One region of the Pseudoduganella sp. jia 9 genome, then DNA from elsewhere that is predicted to be linked to it. Evidence: riboswitches for the same ligand, from Rfam matches in the RefSeq annotation. Region 1 holds a riboswitch; the other holds the start of a gene.
What was found. Region 1 has a riboswitch for cobalamin ahead of ACY34H_RS11775 (TonB-dependent receptor). Riboswitches for the same ligand answer to the same signal wherever they lie in the genome.
Positions count from the first base shown of each region.

Region 1 (7,180 bases):
TTCCTGCTGCCGGCCAACGTATCGCCGCGCAAGCACAAGACCATCGAGACGACCGACATCATGCTGCAGATGGTGGCCAGCGGCCGCGGCGTGACGGCGCTGCCGAAGTGGCTGGTGACGGACTATGCGCCGCACCTGCAATTGCGCACGCTGCGCCTGGGGCCGGCGGGCATCCAGAAGCACATCTACCTCGGCGCCCGCGAAGTGGACTACGACACCGATTACCTGCAGTCCTTCATCGCCATGGCGCGCAAGGCGGAGAGCTATTCGACGTGACGGCAGGCGCCGCTCAGAAGCTGGTGCGCGCCGTCAGCTGCACCGTGCGGGGTGCGCCCAGCAGCCAGCGCACGCCGCCGCTGCCGGACAGCGCGTAGTCGCGGTCGGCCAGGTTCCTGACGGCCAGCGCCAGCGACAGCGCATCCGAGCGGCGCCAGGCCAGCGACGCATCCAGCACGGTGTAGGCCGGCAGGTTCGCGGTGTTTGCCGCGTTCGACTGGCGCAGCCCGACATGGCGCGCGCCCAGGCCGGCATCCCAGCGCGGCAGGAAGCGGTAGCGGGTCCACAGGCTGGCGGTGCGTTCCGGCACGCCGGCCGGCGTGTTGCCGTCGCGCGAGACGGGCCGGCCGCCGACGATCTCGTTGAAATCGTCGTAGCGGGCGCGCAGCACCGCGGCGTTGGCGTCGATGGTCCAGCCGCGCAGCGGTTCGGCGGCGAAGGCGATTTCCAGGCCGGTCGAGGACTGCTGGCCGATCTGCTGGGCCAGGCCCGGATTGTCCGGATCGCGCGACAGCAGGTTGCGCTTCTCGATGCGGTAGGCGGCCACCGTCCACTCGCCGTTGAGCGCCGGCACGCCGCCCTTGGCGCCGAATTCCAGCTGGCGGCCGCGCGTCAGGTCGAAACTGACGGAGCCGTTCGGCAGCGCCAGCGCGCCACTCAGCGGGTCCGTGGCGGTGCCGAACTGGCCGTACAGCGACAGCTGCGCGGCCGGCATCCAGACCACGCCGATCCGCCCCGTGACCGGCGCGTAGTCCTTGCCCAGCGCCGCCCTGGTGCGCAGGTCTTCGTGATCGAAATCCATGGCATCGCGGCGCACGCCGGCGACCAGCTTCCAGTCCGCCGCGATGTCCAGCACGTTCTCGGCGAAGAACGCGCGGTTTTCCAGTACGGCGCGGCGGCCCGGAACGGTGGCGACCGGGCTGGTGAAACTGCCCGGCGCGAAATCGTGGGGATCGATCACGCTGACGCCGCCGTACGGCGCGTTGTTGCCGTGGACCAGGCGGGTGCGGTACCACTCGAACCCGATGACGGCGCGGTTGGCGCGGCCGGCGATGCGGCCGTCGATGACGGCGTCGAAACGGTTGCCCGACTGCTCCTGGTCATGCAGGATTTCCAGGTAGTCGCCACGGTTGACGAGCGTGCCGGCGGCATTGAACGTGTACGATTCCGCATTGCGCCAGTGGCGCCTGCTGGTGAGGTAATAACTCTCGTTGCGCAGGCGGACACCCGGCGCGGCCTGGTACTCCAGGCGCAGGCGGCCGATCCGGTCGTTGTAGCGCACCAGCGCATCGCCGACGTTGAAGCTGGTACGGCGCAGGCTCTTGTCCAGCTGCCCGTTGCGCAGCGGCGTGCCGAAGTAGCGCGCGTCGTCGTTGTGCCCGGCGTCCAGCGACACCGTGGCCGTCAGGCCAGGGCCGATGCGCCATGCCAGCGCCGCCGACACGTTCTGGCGCTGGTAGCCGTTGTCGCGCCGGTAGCCGTGGCTCTTCTCCGCATCCACGTAGACGGAATAGGCGACGCTGTCACCGGCGGGGCCGCTGATGCCGATGCCGCCCTGCAGCGTATCGAACGAGCCGATGCCGAGGAAGGCTTCGCGGCGGGTGCGATCGAAACGGGGCTGCTTCGTGACATAGTTGATGGCCGCGCCGATGGCGCCGTCGCCGTACAGCACCGAAGCCGGGCCGCGCAGCACTTCCACCGCTTCGAGCGGCCAGGTCGAGAACGGATAGGTGATCGTGCCGGCGGCGACGACCAGGCGGGTGCCGTCGACCAGCTGCGCCACCGAGTTGTGGCCGCCGAAGCCGCGTGCCGACAGGCTGGTGCCGCCGTTGCCGGGTGCCGGCGCTTCGCTGATGCCGGGCATGCGCACGGCCGCGTCCTGGGCGCGCGTGAGGCTGCGTTCGACGATATCGGCACTGCCCAGCGAACTCACGCTGGCCGGCGTTTCGCGCGCGCTGAGGCCGAGCCGCGAGCCGGTGCCGTTGCGCTCGTCCAGCGACAGGCTGCCGCCCGGCATCCGGCGCGATTCGGTGATTTCCACCGTGGCGAGCGACTGCTCCTGCGCCGCGCTGTCGGCGCCTATGGCGAGTACCAGCGTACCTGCGGCCCAGGCCGCCCTTTGCCAATGGCCCGTCTGCATCCTGTAATGCATGTTCATCCTTGAAGAGGTGTCGGCGTTCCTGCCCCGACCCGGCCATGCACACACATACGCACACGCATGTGAATGCGCATGCGCAAGGATGCGCACGGCGCATGCGCCACGCACTGCACAGCCGGTTCTGGAATAACAGGAACGCCCGACGGAAAGACCACACCCCGGGTCTTTGCACAATCATCGTGACCGGCCGGTCTTCTGGCTCGCCGTCGTCCTCCCCGGTTCCTGCCTTCCCGCGCTGGTAATCCCAGGCAGTGGCGTTGAACCGGTTCGTCAGGCTTACAGCAGCGGGGGCTGCGCCGGAATGGCGGGGATGGATATCCCGCGCGTCACCGGCTTCCCGTTTCACCCCGCCATCGGTCGATGGCGGGACACCGTTCACTCAAGGGCGGGATTCTACAGCCATGCCTGACAGATTGTCACGCGGGCCGCCGGCACCGATAGCGGATCGCGCGCGGATTGTCGCTGCCCCATCGGCGGGATTCCCTGCGGCGCTGCGGATGGGTAGTATCGAAGCGGCCCGCCATCCATCTTTGCCGTACCTACCAACGAGGAGCATGCATGAGTACATTCGTCCAACGGCGCCGCGCCCTGCTGCGCACCGCCGCCAGCATGGCCGCCGGGATCGCGGCCGCGGGAGGCGCCCAGGGCGCCGTCCCGGCCGCCAACGCCGCACCCGTCCGCGACTGGCAGCAACTGGCCGCCAGCTACGACGTGGCCAGCGACTTCGTCAACCTGGAAAACGCCTACTACGGCATCATGGCGCGGCCGGTGGCCGACGATTTCAAGCGCAATATCGACTACCTGAACCGCCATAACTCGCACTTCCTGCGCCGCGAGTTCGACCGCGACGGCATCGAAGCCATTCGTGCCCGACTGGCGGCGCACGCCGGCGTGGCGACCGGGGAAATCGCCATCACGCGCGGCGCCACCGAGTCGCTGCAGAACCTGATCTGCAACTACCGGCTGGTAAAGCCCGGCGAGACCGTCATGTACGGCAATCTCGACTACGACACGATGATCGACGCGATGAACGACCTGGCCCGCCGCAGCGGCGCCGGCGTGGCGACGGTGCAGATCCCCGAGCCGGCGACCCGCCAGAACGTCATCGATGCCTACGAACAGGCCCTGCGCAGGCACCCGCGCACCAGGCTGCTGCTGCTGACGCACATCAGCCACCGCACCGGGCTGGTTCTCCCGGTCGCCGATATCGTGCGCATGGCCAAGGCGCGCGGCGTGGACGTGATCGTGGACGTGGCGCAGTCCTGGGGCCAGCTGGACTACAAAATTCCCGACCTGGGCGCCGATTTCGTCGGCGCCAACCTGCACAAGTGGGTGGGCGCCCCGCTCGGCCTCGGCTTCCTGTACATCCGCGAAGCACGCCTGCCGGACATCGGCATGCAGGCCGGCGCCACGAGCTTCCCCGCGACGGACATCCGCGCCCGCGTCCATGCCGGCACGGTCAACATGGCCGCCATCATGACGATCCCGGCGGCGCTGAAGTTCCATGGCCAGGTACCGCTGGCCGAACGCGCGGCCCGGCTGCGCGGGCTGCGCGACGACTGGGTGCGCCAGGTCATCGACGTGCCGGGCGTGCAGATCCTCACGCCCGAGGAGCCGGGCATGAGCGGTGCCGTCACCTCGTTCCGCCTGCGCGGCCGCACCGGTTTCGACGACAACGTGGCGCTGTCGCGGCGCCTTGCCGACGATTTCGGCATCTTCACCGTGGCGCGTTCCGGGCCGGCGGGCGGCAGCTGCATCCGCGTGACGCCGTCGTATTTCACGCGCGGCAACGACCTGGCACGGCTGGCCACGGCGATCCGCCAGCTGGCACCGGCGTAAGCGCGACTGCGGCGCCGGGCGCGGCACTTTGCGGATTTTTACCCCGGCCGGCGCGTGCCGCCCTTGCCATGCCCGGCCGCATGCCGCACACTCAGCGCTTTTCGCGCCGCCGTCCCGGCGTCATTCGCCGCCAGTAAACATGCATTCCTACCGTATCACGCCCAGCCGTCTGAAGCCCTGCCTCCCCCGCAACGAGAAACCGTACCCGCCGGCACGGCCGGGCCTTCGGCTGGACGCCTGACTCATGATGCGGATCACTGCTCCTTCGCGCCGGCGGCGCGTCCTGCTGGCCGGCGCGGCCGCGTCGCTGCTGCCCTGGCGCAGCGCGCATTCCGACGACAGCAGCGTGCCCCACAGCCATGTGTTCACCACGGCCGCCGCCGACGTGCTGACCGTCGTCGGCCCGTGGGAAATGACGGGTCTCGATCCGTCGCGGGCCGGCTACATGTTCGCCCGGATGGAAGTGGTGGAGACCCTGCTCGACGTCGACGACCGCGGGCGCCTGCAGCCGGCGCTGGCGGTGGCATGGCAGGTTTCCGCCGACGGGCTGGAATGGCGCTTCCCGCTGCGCGGCAACCGGCGCTACCACGACGGCACGCCGGTCACGCCGGCCAGCGTGCTGGCCTGCCTGCGGCGCGCCCATCAACGGCCCGGCATGCTGCGCCTGGCCGGCATCCGCGCCATGGCCGCCGAACGCGGCGTCATCGTGATCCGCCTGCACCGTCCCTTTGCGCCGCTGCCCTGGCTGCTCACGCACTCGACGCTGCAGATCCTCGCGCCGGCCTCGTTCGACGCGCGGGGAAACGTGGTGCGCATCGTCGGCAGCGGTCCGTTCCGCATCGCCTCGATCTCGATGCCGCAGCAGTTCGACGTCGAGCGCTTCGACGGCTATGGCGGACTGGCCCTGCCCGGGCGCGTGCGGCGCGCCCGCTATATCAGCGTGGCGCGCGCCGAGACCCGCACGCTGCTGGTGCAGAGCGGCCAGGCCGACCTGGCCTTCTCGCTCGACCCGCCCAGCATCCGCGCGCTGCAGCGCAGCCCGAAGGCGGTACTGCTGTCGGCCATGCTGCCGCGCACCACCTTCCTCAAGCTCAATGCCGGCCATCCGTTGCTGGCCGACGTGCGGGTGCGCCGCGCCATCGCACTGTGCGTGGAACGCCAGGGCATCGCCCGCGCGCTGCTGCGCGATGCGGACCTGGGCGCCACGCAGCTGTTCCCGCCATCGATGACGCAGTGGCACGACAGCGCCCTGCCGCCATTGCGCACCGATCCGGCCGAAGCACGTCGCCTGCTGGCGCAGGCCGGCTGGCAGCCCGGCGCCGACGGCATCCGCCGCCGCGCCGGCCAGCGCCTCGAACTGAAGCTGACCACCTTCGTCGACCGCCCCGAACTGCCGCTGATCGCCGCCGCGCTGCAGGAAGAGATGCGCCAGATCGGCATCGCCGTGCGCGTCGTGATCGGCAACTCCAGCGACATTCCCGCCGGCCACCGCAGCGGCATGCTGGAAATGGGGCTGGTGGCGCGCAACTTCGGCAACGTGCCCGACCCGGTGGCCACGCTGCTGCAGGACTTCGGCCCGGACGGCGGCGACTGGGGCGCGATGGGCTGGCGCAACGGCGAGGTGCCGGACCTGCTTGGCCGCCTGGCCGCCGCCACGCCCGCCACCTCCGCCACGCCCGCCGGCCCTGCCGAACGCGCCCGGGTGGCGGCGGTGCTGCAGTCCGAGCTGCCGGTGATCCCCGTGGTCTGGTACCGCCAGGTCTGCGCCACCAGCCGCCGCATCGCCGGCGCCAGCATCGATCCCTTCGAACGCAGCTACAGGATTTCGCAACTCCGATGGACATGACGACTTTTTCTGCGGCCGCATGGCGCCGGCTGGGTGCCATGCTGGCGCGCCGCCTGCTGCAGGCGGCCATGGTGGCGCTGCTGGTGGGCACGCTGTGCTTCTTCATGACCCGCATGCTGCCGGGTGACATGGCCTACCGCATCGCCGCCGGCCGCTATGGCTACGACATGGTGACGACGGCCGCGGCCGAGGCGGTGCGCCTCGAGCTGGGCCTGGACCGCCCCTGGCTGGCGGCGCTCGGCGACTGGTGGGGCCGCCTGCTGCGTCTCGACCTGGGCGTGTCGCAGGTGACGGCGGAGCCGGTAATGATCGAGATCGCGCGGCAGCTGGGGCCGACGCTGCGCCTGTCACTGCTGGCGATGGCGTTCTCGCTGCTGATCGGCCCCACGTTCGGCGTGCTGGCCGGGCTGAAGCCGGGCGGCGTGCTCGATCGCGCCACGCTGGCCGTGTCGGTGCTGCTGCGGGCGCTGCCGTCCTTCCTGCTGGGTCTCGTGCTGGTACTGGTTTTCTCCGTGCAGCTGGGCGTGCTGCCGGCGGCCGGGCACCACGATCACGGCAGCATCATGCTGCCCGCGCTGACGCTGGCGCTGGGCATGGCGGCCGTGTCGTGCCGGGTGGCGCGCGATGCAATGGTGCAGGTACGCGGCTCGGCATACTTCGCCTTTGCGCTGACCAAGGGCCTGACCTTGCACCAGGCCCTGCTGCGTCATGGCCTGCGCAACGTGGCCGCGCCGGTCGTCGCCTACCTGGGTGTGCAGCTCGTGTATCTCGTCGAAGGCGTGGTGCTGGTGGAAACCATTTTCGCCTGGCCCGGCATCGGCCATGCGCTGGTGCATGCGATCTTCGGCCGCGACGTGCCGATGATCCAGGGCACCGCGCTGGTGCTGGGCCTGATGTTCGTGCTGTTCAACGCACTGGTCGACGCGGCCTGCGCCTTCATCGATCCCCGCCGCCGAGCATGAGCAAGACATGAATATGACTTCCATTCCTTCCGAATACCATCCCGACGCGGCGCCGGCACGCTGGCGTCCTTCCGCCGGCCAGGCAGCCGGCATCGCGCT
Region 1 is NZ_JBUPWE010000008.1:114,732-121,911, reverse strand. It holds gene ACY34H_RS11780 (LysR family transcriptional regulator) at 1-276, shown strand, start outside; gene ACY34H_RS11775 (TonB-dependent receptor) at 290-2,428, opposite strand; cobalamin riboswitch at 2,603-2,825, opposite strand; gene ACY34H_RS11770 (aminotransferase class V-fold PLP-dependent enzyme) at 2,993-4,273, shown strand; gene ACY34H_RS11765 (ABC transporter substrate-binding protein) at 4,518-6,119, shown strand; gene ACY34H_RS11760 (ABC transporter permease) at 6,110-7,081, shown strand; gene ACY34H_RS11755 (ABC transporter permease) at 7,095-7,180, shown strand, end outside.

Region 2 (7,180 bases), on a different contig from region 1:
CCGCCTTCCCGCAGGATGTGACATGGCAGATGGTCGAGAACTTCCTGGCCGGCGGCGCCGCCATCAATGTATTCGCCGCTCAGAACGGTTGCGCGCTACAGGTCATCGACGCCGGCGTGGCCCATGATTTCGGCCCGCGCGATGGTCTCACCGGGCGCAAGATCGCCCACGGCACGCGCAACTTCGCGGTGGAACCAGCCATGTCGGCCGAACAATGCGCGCAGGCGCTCGCGCACGGCGCCGCGCTCGTCGACACGCTGCCGGGCAACGTGATCGGCTTCGGCGAGATGGGCATCGGGAATACCACCGCCGCCGCAGCGCTCATGCACAAGCTGACGGGCATCCCGGCAGCCGCCTGCGTGGGTGCCGGTACCGGCCTGGGACCGGACGGGGTGCTGCACAAGGGACGCGTGATCGAGGCCGCCGCGGCGCTGCACGCCACGGCAACGGCGCCGCTGGACGTGCTGGCCACATTCGGCGGTTTCGAAATCGCCATGATGGCCGGCGCCATGCTGCGCGCCGCCGAGCGCCGCATGGTGCTGCTGGTCGATGGCTTCATCGTCACCAGCGCACTGCTCGTCGCGGCGCGACTGCAGCCGGCGATCCTCGACTATTGCGTGTACTCGCACTGCTCGAACGAAAACGGCCACCGCCAGTTGCTCGAAGCGCTGGGCGGCAAGCCGCTGCTGCAGCTGGACCTGCGCCTGGGCGAAGGCACCGGCAGCGCGCTGGCACTGCCGCTGCTCCACGCCGCCGTCAACTTCCTGAACCGCATGGCCACGTTCGCATCGGCCCAGGTCAGCGGCAAGGCCTGACGCGATGCTGCAGGTGCGGCTGTTCTTCATTGCGCTGCAGTTCTTCACGCGCCTGCCGATCCCGCGCTGGGTAGGCTTCGAGCCGCACTGGCTGCACCACGCGTCGCGCTACTTTCCGCTCGTCGGCCTTGTCGTCGGCGCCATTGCCGCGGCGGTTTACTGGAGCGCAGCGCAAGTGCTGCCGCCAGCGGTTGCCGTGCTGCTGTCCACCGCAGCCGGCATCTATCTGACCGGCGCATTTCACGAGGATGGCTTTGCCGACACCTGCGATGGCCTCGGCGGCGGCATGACGCGCGAGCGAGCGCTGGAGATCATGAAGGATTCGCGCATCGGCGCCTATGGTGCGATCGGCATCATCCTGCTGCTGGCTGTGAAGTGCGCCGCGCTGGCGCACCTGCCCATTCTTGCCACCGTCGCAGCCCTGTGCGTCGCGCATCCGCTGTCGCGGCTGATGGCGGCAAGCCTGATCTGGCGGATGGACTATGCGCGCGCCGAAGGCAAGGCCAAGCCGCTGGCACAGCAGATGACCTCCGCCGAGTTCGCGATCGCCACCGCATGCTGCGTTCCCGCCGTGCTGGCGGCCACGGCATCGGGCTGGCTGGACTGGCGCGGCATCGCGCTCGGCGCCGCGGCGATGGTGCTCGTCACGCGATGGTTTGCCCGCAAGCTGGACAGGCGTCTCGGCGGCTTTACCGGCGATTGCCTGGGCGCGGTCCAGCAACTGACGGAAGCGGCATTCTATGTGTGCGTGCTGGCGCGATGGAACTGATTCTGGTGCGCCATCCGCGCCCAATCGGCGCGGATGGCATCTGCTATGGCCGCAGCGACCTGCCGGCCGATCCGGATGAGCTGGAAAACGTATGCGAGGCATTGCGTTCTGGCGGGCTGCCGGGCATTGCCCCGGTATTTTCCAGCCCGCTGCGCCGTTGCGCCGACCTGGCGCGCCGGCTGTCGGCCAACGTGGCCTTCGACGCCGACCTGGCCGAAATGGATTTCGGCCAGTGGGAGCGGCGCAGCTGGAACGATATCCCGCGCGCGGAAGTCGATGGCTGGGCGGCCGACCTGGCGCATTACCGCCCCGGCGGCGGCGAATCGGTACTCGACGTGGCGCGCCGGGTTGCCCTCGCACTGGCCACGATCCGCCGGCATGGGAGCGGCAGCGCCGTCGTGATTTGCCACGCCGGCACCATGCGCCTGCTCTCTGCGCTCGCCGATGGCACAACGCCGGAGCAGGCGGCACTGGCTGCGGCGTCCCGGGCGCACCGCATCGGCTACGGCGAAGTGCTGCGCCTGGAATTTCCCTGATACCGCGCCGATACGCCAATACTCTATAATTGCGCCGTTTTGGTGCCCGCGCCCGAGTCCTCGAGCGCAGTTAAACGGGAAATGCGCAGCCTGATCTCCTGATCGGCCAACGTATGCTGCCCCCGCAACGGTAAGCAGGCAGCCGCGCTAGCGAATCGCAGCGCGGCAGCCGTCCGCGACAACCACTGTGCGATTCGCATGGGAAGGTCGGACGGTGATGCCCGCCAGCCCGGATACCGGCCAAACCAGGTGGAGCCGCTCCTTCGGAGAGCGCCTCTGTTCAATCCGGCCTGCGGGGACGTTGGCCGGTTGCTCATTTTACAAAGATTGTCCATGACCTCTCCAGTAGCCTCGCAAGCGGCCATCGCGTCGTTCGCGCTCGCCTTTGCAGCGCCCGGCGCATTCGCCGATGACGCCGCCATCGACTCCGTCATCGTCACCGCCACTCGCACGCCCACGCTGGCCAGCGAAGTGATCAGCGATACCGTCACAATCAATGCCGAGCAGATCGCCAACTCCGGCGCCGGCTCCATCACCGAACTGCTGCAGCGCCAGCGCGGCATCGAAGTCACCCGCAACGGCGGCCCCGGCGCGGCGTCGAACGTGTTCATCCGCGGCGCCAACGGCAACCAGAGCGTGGTGCTGGTCGATGGCATCCGCATCGCCTCGGCATCGACCGGCTCGGCCAGCTGGAACGGCATTCCGCTGTCGGCCATCGAACGCATCGAGATCGTCTACGGCCCGATGTCCACGCTGTACGGCGCCGATGCGATCGGCGGCGTGATCCAGCTGTTCACAAAAAAAGGCGAAGGCGCGCCGTCCATCGCCGCGTCGGTCGGTGGCGGCAGCGACAAGACCTTCGCGGCCAATGCCGCGGTCTCCGGCGGCACGGACCAGCTGAGCTACGCATTCTCCGTCTCGAAGGAGCGTTCGGACGGTTTCTCTTCGACCCGCCGCCCCAGCTCCAGCTTCGACCCGGACGACGACGGCTACGACCGCAAGGCCGCGTCGGGCCAGGTAGCCTACAAGCTGGCACCCGGCCACGAACTGGGCGCCATGTTCCTGTACACCGATACAGAAGCGGACTACGACAGCGCCAGCTTCGATGCCTACAGCACGCAGAAGGTCAGCAACGTGGGCGTCTATGCGCGCAACCAGTTCCTGCCCTTCTGGACGATGCTGGTGCAGGCTTCGCAGTCGCGTGACAAGTCCGGCTCGTTCTATGGCACCGGCCCGTTCGGCTCCAGCCAGATCGATACCACGACCAGCACCTTCACCGTGCAGAACGATTTCCGCATCGGCAGCGACAACCTGCAAGTGCTGTATGAACACCGCAAGGAAGAAGCCGATGGCTCGACGGCGGAGCTGAACCGTGCCCGCCATACCAACTCGCTGGCCGCCAGCTACAGCCTGAAACGCGGCGCGCACCTGGCTAACGTGGGCGTGCGCCATGACGACAACTCGGAATACGGCTCGAAAACCACCGGTTCGGTCGGCTATGGCTACCGCTTCACCAGCGCGCTGCGCGCCGAAGCCAGCTTCGCCACCAGCTTCCGCGCACCGTCGTACAACGAGCTGTTCTACCCGGGCTACGGCAACGAGAACAACCGTCCGGAAGAAGGCCGCAATGCCGAAGCCGGCCTGCGCTACGACGACGGCACCACGCAACTGGGCGCCGTGTATTACCGCAACAAGCTGGACGACCTGCTGCTGAACACCACGCCGTGCCCGGACCCCGGCTACCAGTTCGGCTGCGCCTACAACGTCAACAAGGCGGTGCTGAAAGGCCTGTCGCTGTCGGCCGAGCGCCAGATGGGCAATCTGCTGCTGATCGCCAATGCCGACTTCCAGGACCCGAAGGACGAGACCACCGGCAAGCGCCTGCAGCGCCGCGCCAAGCGTCACGCCAACTTCGTGGCCGAATACGACATGGGGGCCGTGCGTGGCGGCGTGGAGCTGCAGGTGTCGTCGGATCGTTTCGACGATGCCGCCAACCGCAACCGCCTGTCCGGCTACGGCGTGGTGAACCTGTACGCAACCTACCACTTCAACCAGGACTGGTCGGCGCTGGCACGCTGGAACAACGTGGGCGACAAGGACTACGAACTGGCCCGCTATTACCAGACCGGCGGTTCGAACGTGTTCGCCGCCCTCCGTTACGGCTTCAAGTAATCGAAGCTGAGTAGTTGAAACCTCAGTAGTGCTAAGCTGCCGGGCGCGTCGATGCGCCCGGCGCTTCATCCACAGGCAGAACATGCATCCACTTTCCGCCCACCTGCGTTACCGCACCGGCATCGTCACCGCCGGACTGCTGCTGGCATCGATCGCCAGCCTGCTGTTCGCGGGCGTCACGGGCTCCGTCGCCATCCCGCTCGCCGACCTGCCCGGCGCGCTGCAGGAACTGATCAATGGCCGCGCCGAGACGCTGGCCGCCACCTTGCTCGACCTGCGCGCCAGCCGCGCGCTGACCGCTTTCGTGACCGGCGCCACGCTGGCACTGGCCGGCGTCATGATGCAGACCCTGCTCCGCAATCCCCTCGCCGATCCCTACGTGCTGGGCATCTCCGCCGGCTCGGCCGTCGGCGCCCTGCTGGCGTTGATGCTGATGTGCGCCGCCTGGATGGTCGACCTGGCCGCCTTCATCGGCGCGGTGCTCATCTCCATGCTGCTGTACCTGCTGGCGCGGCGCGACATGCGCGGCGGCAGCGCCGCGGAAGGCGGTACCGCCCTGCTGCTGCTGACCGGCACGATCCTCTCCGCCGGCTGCGCGGCGCTGATCATGCTGATGCTGTCGATCGCGCCCGAAAGCCGGCTGCGCAGCATGGTGTTCTGGATGATCGGCGACCTGTCCGGCGCGCCGGTGCGCTGGCTGCCCTGGCTCGTGCTGGCCGCAGGCCTGGCCTTCGCGCTGCGCACCGCTCGCTCGATGAACGTGCTGGCCCTGCATGCCGAAGCGGCCAGCACGCTGGGCATCCGCGTCGGCCCGCTGCGCAAGGGCCTGTTCTTCTGTTCCGGCCTGCTGACGGCCAGCGCGGTCACCACCGCGGGCAGCATCGGCTTCGTCGGCCTGATCGTGCCGCATGCCTGCCGCTTCGCGTTCGGGCCGGACCACCGCGTGCTGATCCCGGCCGCCACGCTGGCCGGCGGCGCCTACCTGGTGCTCGCCGATACGCTGGCACGCACCGTGATCGCGCCGCAGCAACTTCCCGTCGGCGTGGTCACGGCGCTGATCGGCACACCCGTCTTCCTGTACCAACTGCACCGGCTGCGCAAATGATGCTCGCAACAGAACAACTCCGCCTGGCGATCGGCGCCCGCGTGCTGGCCGACCGGCTCGACTGGCAAGTCGCCGATGGCGAATGCTGGAGCGTGATCGGCCGCAACGGCGCCGGCAAGAGCACGCTGCTGCGCACGCTTGCCGGACTGCGCGAGCCCGATGGCGGCCGCGTGCTGCTGCACGGCCGCGCGCTGGGCGACTGGCCGCTCGAAACGCTGGCACGCGAGCGTGCCTTCCTGGCCCAGTCCCGCAGCGATGCATTCGCTTATTCAGTGCTGGAAACGGTGCTGTCGGCACGCCACCCGTACCACGGCAAGCGATATTGGGAAGACAGCGACGACCATGCGATCGCCCTGCGCATGCTGGCCGCGATGGAAGTCGACGACCTGGCATCGCGCGACGTGCGCACGCTGTCCGGCGGCGAGCGCCAGCGCGTGGCCATTGCCGCGCTGCTGGCCCAGGATACGCCGCTGCTGCTGCTCGACGAGCCGGCCAATGCGCTCGACCTGGCCCACCAGGTCAGCGTGATGGGCCTGCTGGCGAAGCTGTGCCGCGAACAGCGCAAGACTATCGTGATGATCGGCCACGACCTGAACCTGGCGCACAGCATTTCCACGCACGCGCTGCTGCTGATGGGCGACGGCCGCTGGCTGGCCGGCCCGCGCGACGACGTGATGCAGGCCGACATCCTTTCCGATTACCTGCACCATCCGATCGAAACGGTGCGCCACGGCGCCCGCACGATCTTCATTCCCAAAGAGGCTACCGCATGACCACTCCCGACGACACCGCGGCATTGAACGAGCGCCACCGCGCGCGGATGGAACGCAAGAAGGCGATCATCGACGCGAAGATCGCCGCCGCCGACAAGCAGATCGGCATCATCATCGTCAACACCGGTAACGGCAAGGGCAAGAGCTCGAGCGGTTTCGGCATGGCGATCCGCGCGCTGGGCCACGGCATGAAGGTCGGCATCGTGCAGTTCATCAAGGGCGCGATGGCCACCGGCGAAGAACAGTTCCTGCGCCGCTTCCCGGAAGAGGTGAGCTTCCATGCGATGGGCGAAGGCTATACGTGGGAAACGCAAAACCGCGAACGCGACATCGCCAAGGCCGCCGAGGCCTGGGAACAGGCGAAGCGCTTCCTGGCCGACCCGGCGATCGGCATGGTGGTGCTCGATGAACTGAACATCGCACTCAAGTACCGCTACCTCGACGTGGACACCGTCATTGCCGACCTGCTGGAGCGCCCGGCCATGCAGCACGTCGTCATCACCGGCCGCGGCGCACCGCCCGAGCTGATCGAGATTGCCGACACCGTCACTGAAATGAACGTGGTCAAGCACGCGTTCAAGGCCGGCATCGCGGCGCAGGCGGGAACGGAATGGTGACGGGCGCCCGCGCGGTACTGATCGTCGCCGTCGCTTCCGGCCAGGGCAAGACCACCGTCACGGCGGCCCTGGCGCGCAAGCTGGTGCGCGCCGGCCGCCGCGTGCGCGTATTCAAGTGCGGCCCGGATTTCATCGATCCGATGGTGCTTGGCCGCGCCAGCGGCGCGCCGGTGGAATCGCTGGACCTGTGGATGGTGGGCCGCGAGCGCTGCCAGCGGCTGCTGGCGCAAGCCGCGCGGGAAGTGGACGATATCCTGATCGAAGGCGTGATGGGGCTGTACGACGGCACGCCGTCGGCGGCCGACCTGGCGCGCGAATTCGGCGTGCCCGTGCTGGCCGTGATCGATGCGGGTGCCATGGCGCAAACAGCCGGCGCGCTGGTGCACGGCCTGC
Region 2 is NZ_JBUPWE010000037.1:691-7,870, forward strand. It holds gene cobT (nicotinate-nucleotide--dimethylbenzimidazole phosphoribosyltransferase) at 1-815, shown strand, start outside; gene ACY34H_RS29800 (adenosylcobinamide-GDP ribazoletransferase) at 820-1,584, shown strand; gene ACY34H_RS29805 (histidine phosphatase family protein) at 1,575-2,120, shown strand; cobalamin riboswitch at 2,145-2,379, shown strand; gene ACY34H_RS29810 (TonB-dependent receptor domain-containing protein) at 2,454-4,292, shown strand; gene ACY34H_RS29815 (FecCD family ABC transporter permease) at 4,375-5,397, shown strand; gene ACY34H_RS29820 (ABC transporter ATP-binding protein) at 5,397-6,170, shown strand; gene cobO (cob(I)yrinic acid a,c-diamide adenosyltransferase) at 6,167-6,787, shown strand; gene ACY34H_RS29830 (cobyrinate a,c-diamide synthase) at 6,781-7,180, shown strand, end outside.
Region 2: it holds a riboswitch for cobalamin, as region 1 does, so the genes downstream of both, ACY34H_RS29810 (TonB-dependent receptor domain-containing protein) here and ACY34H_RS11775 (TonB-dependent receptor) in region 1, are expected to answer to the same signal.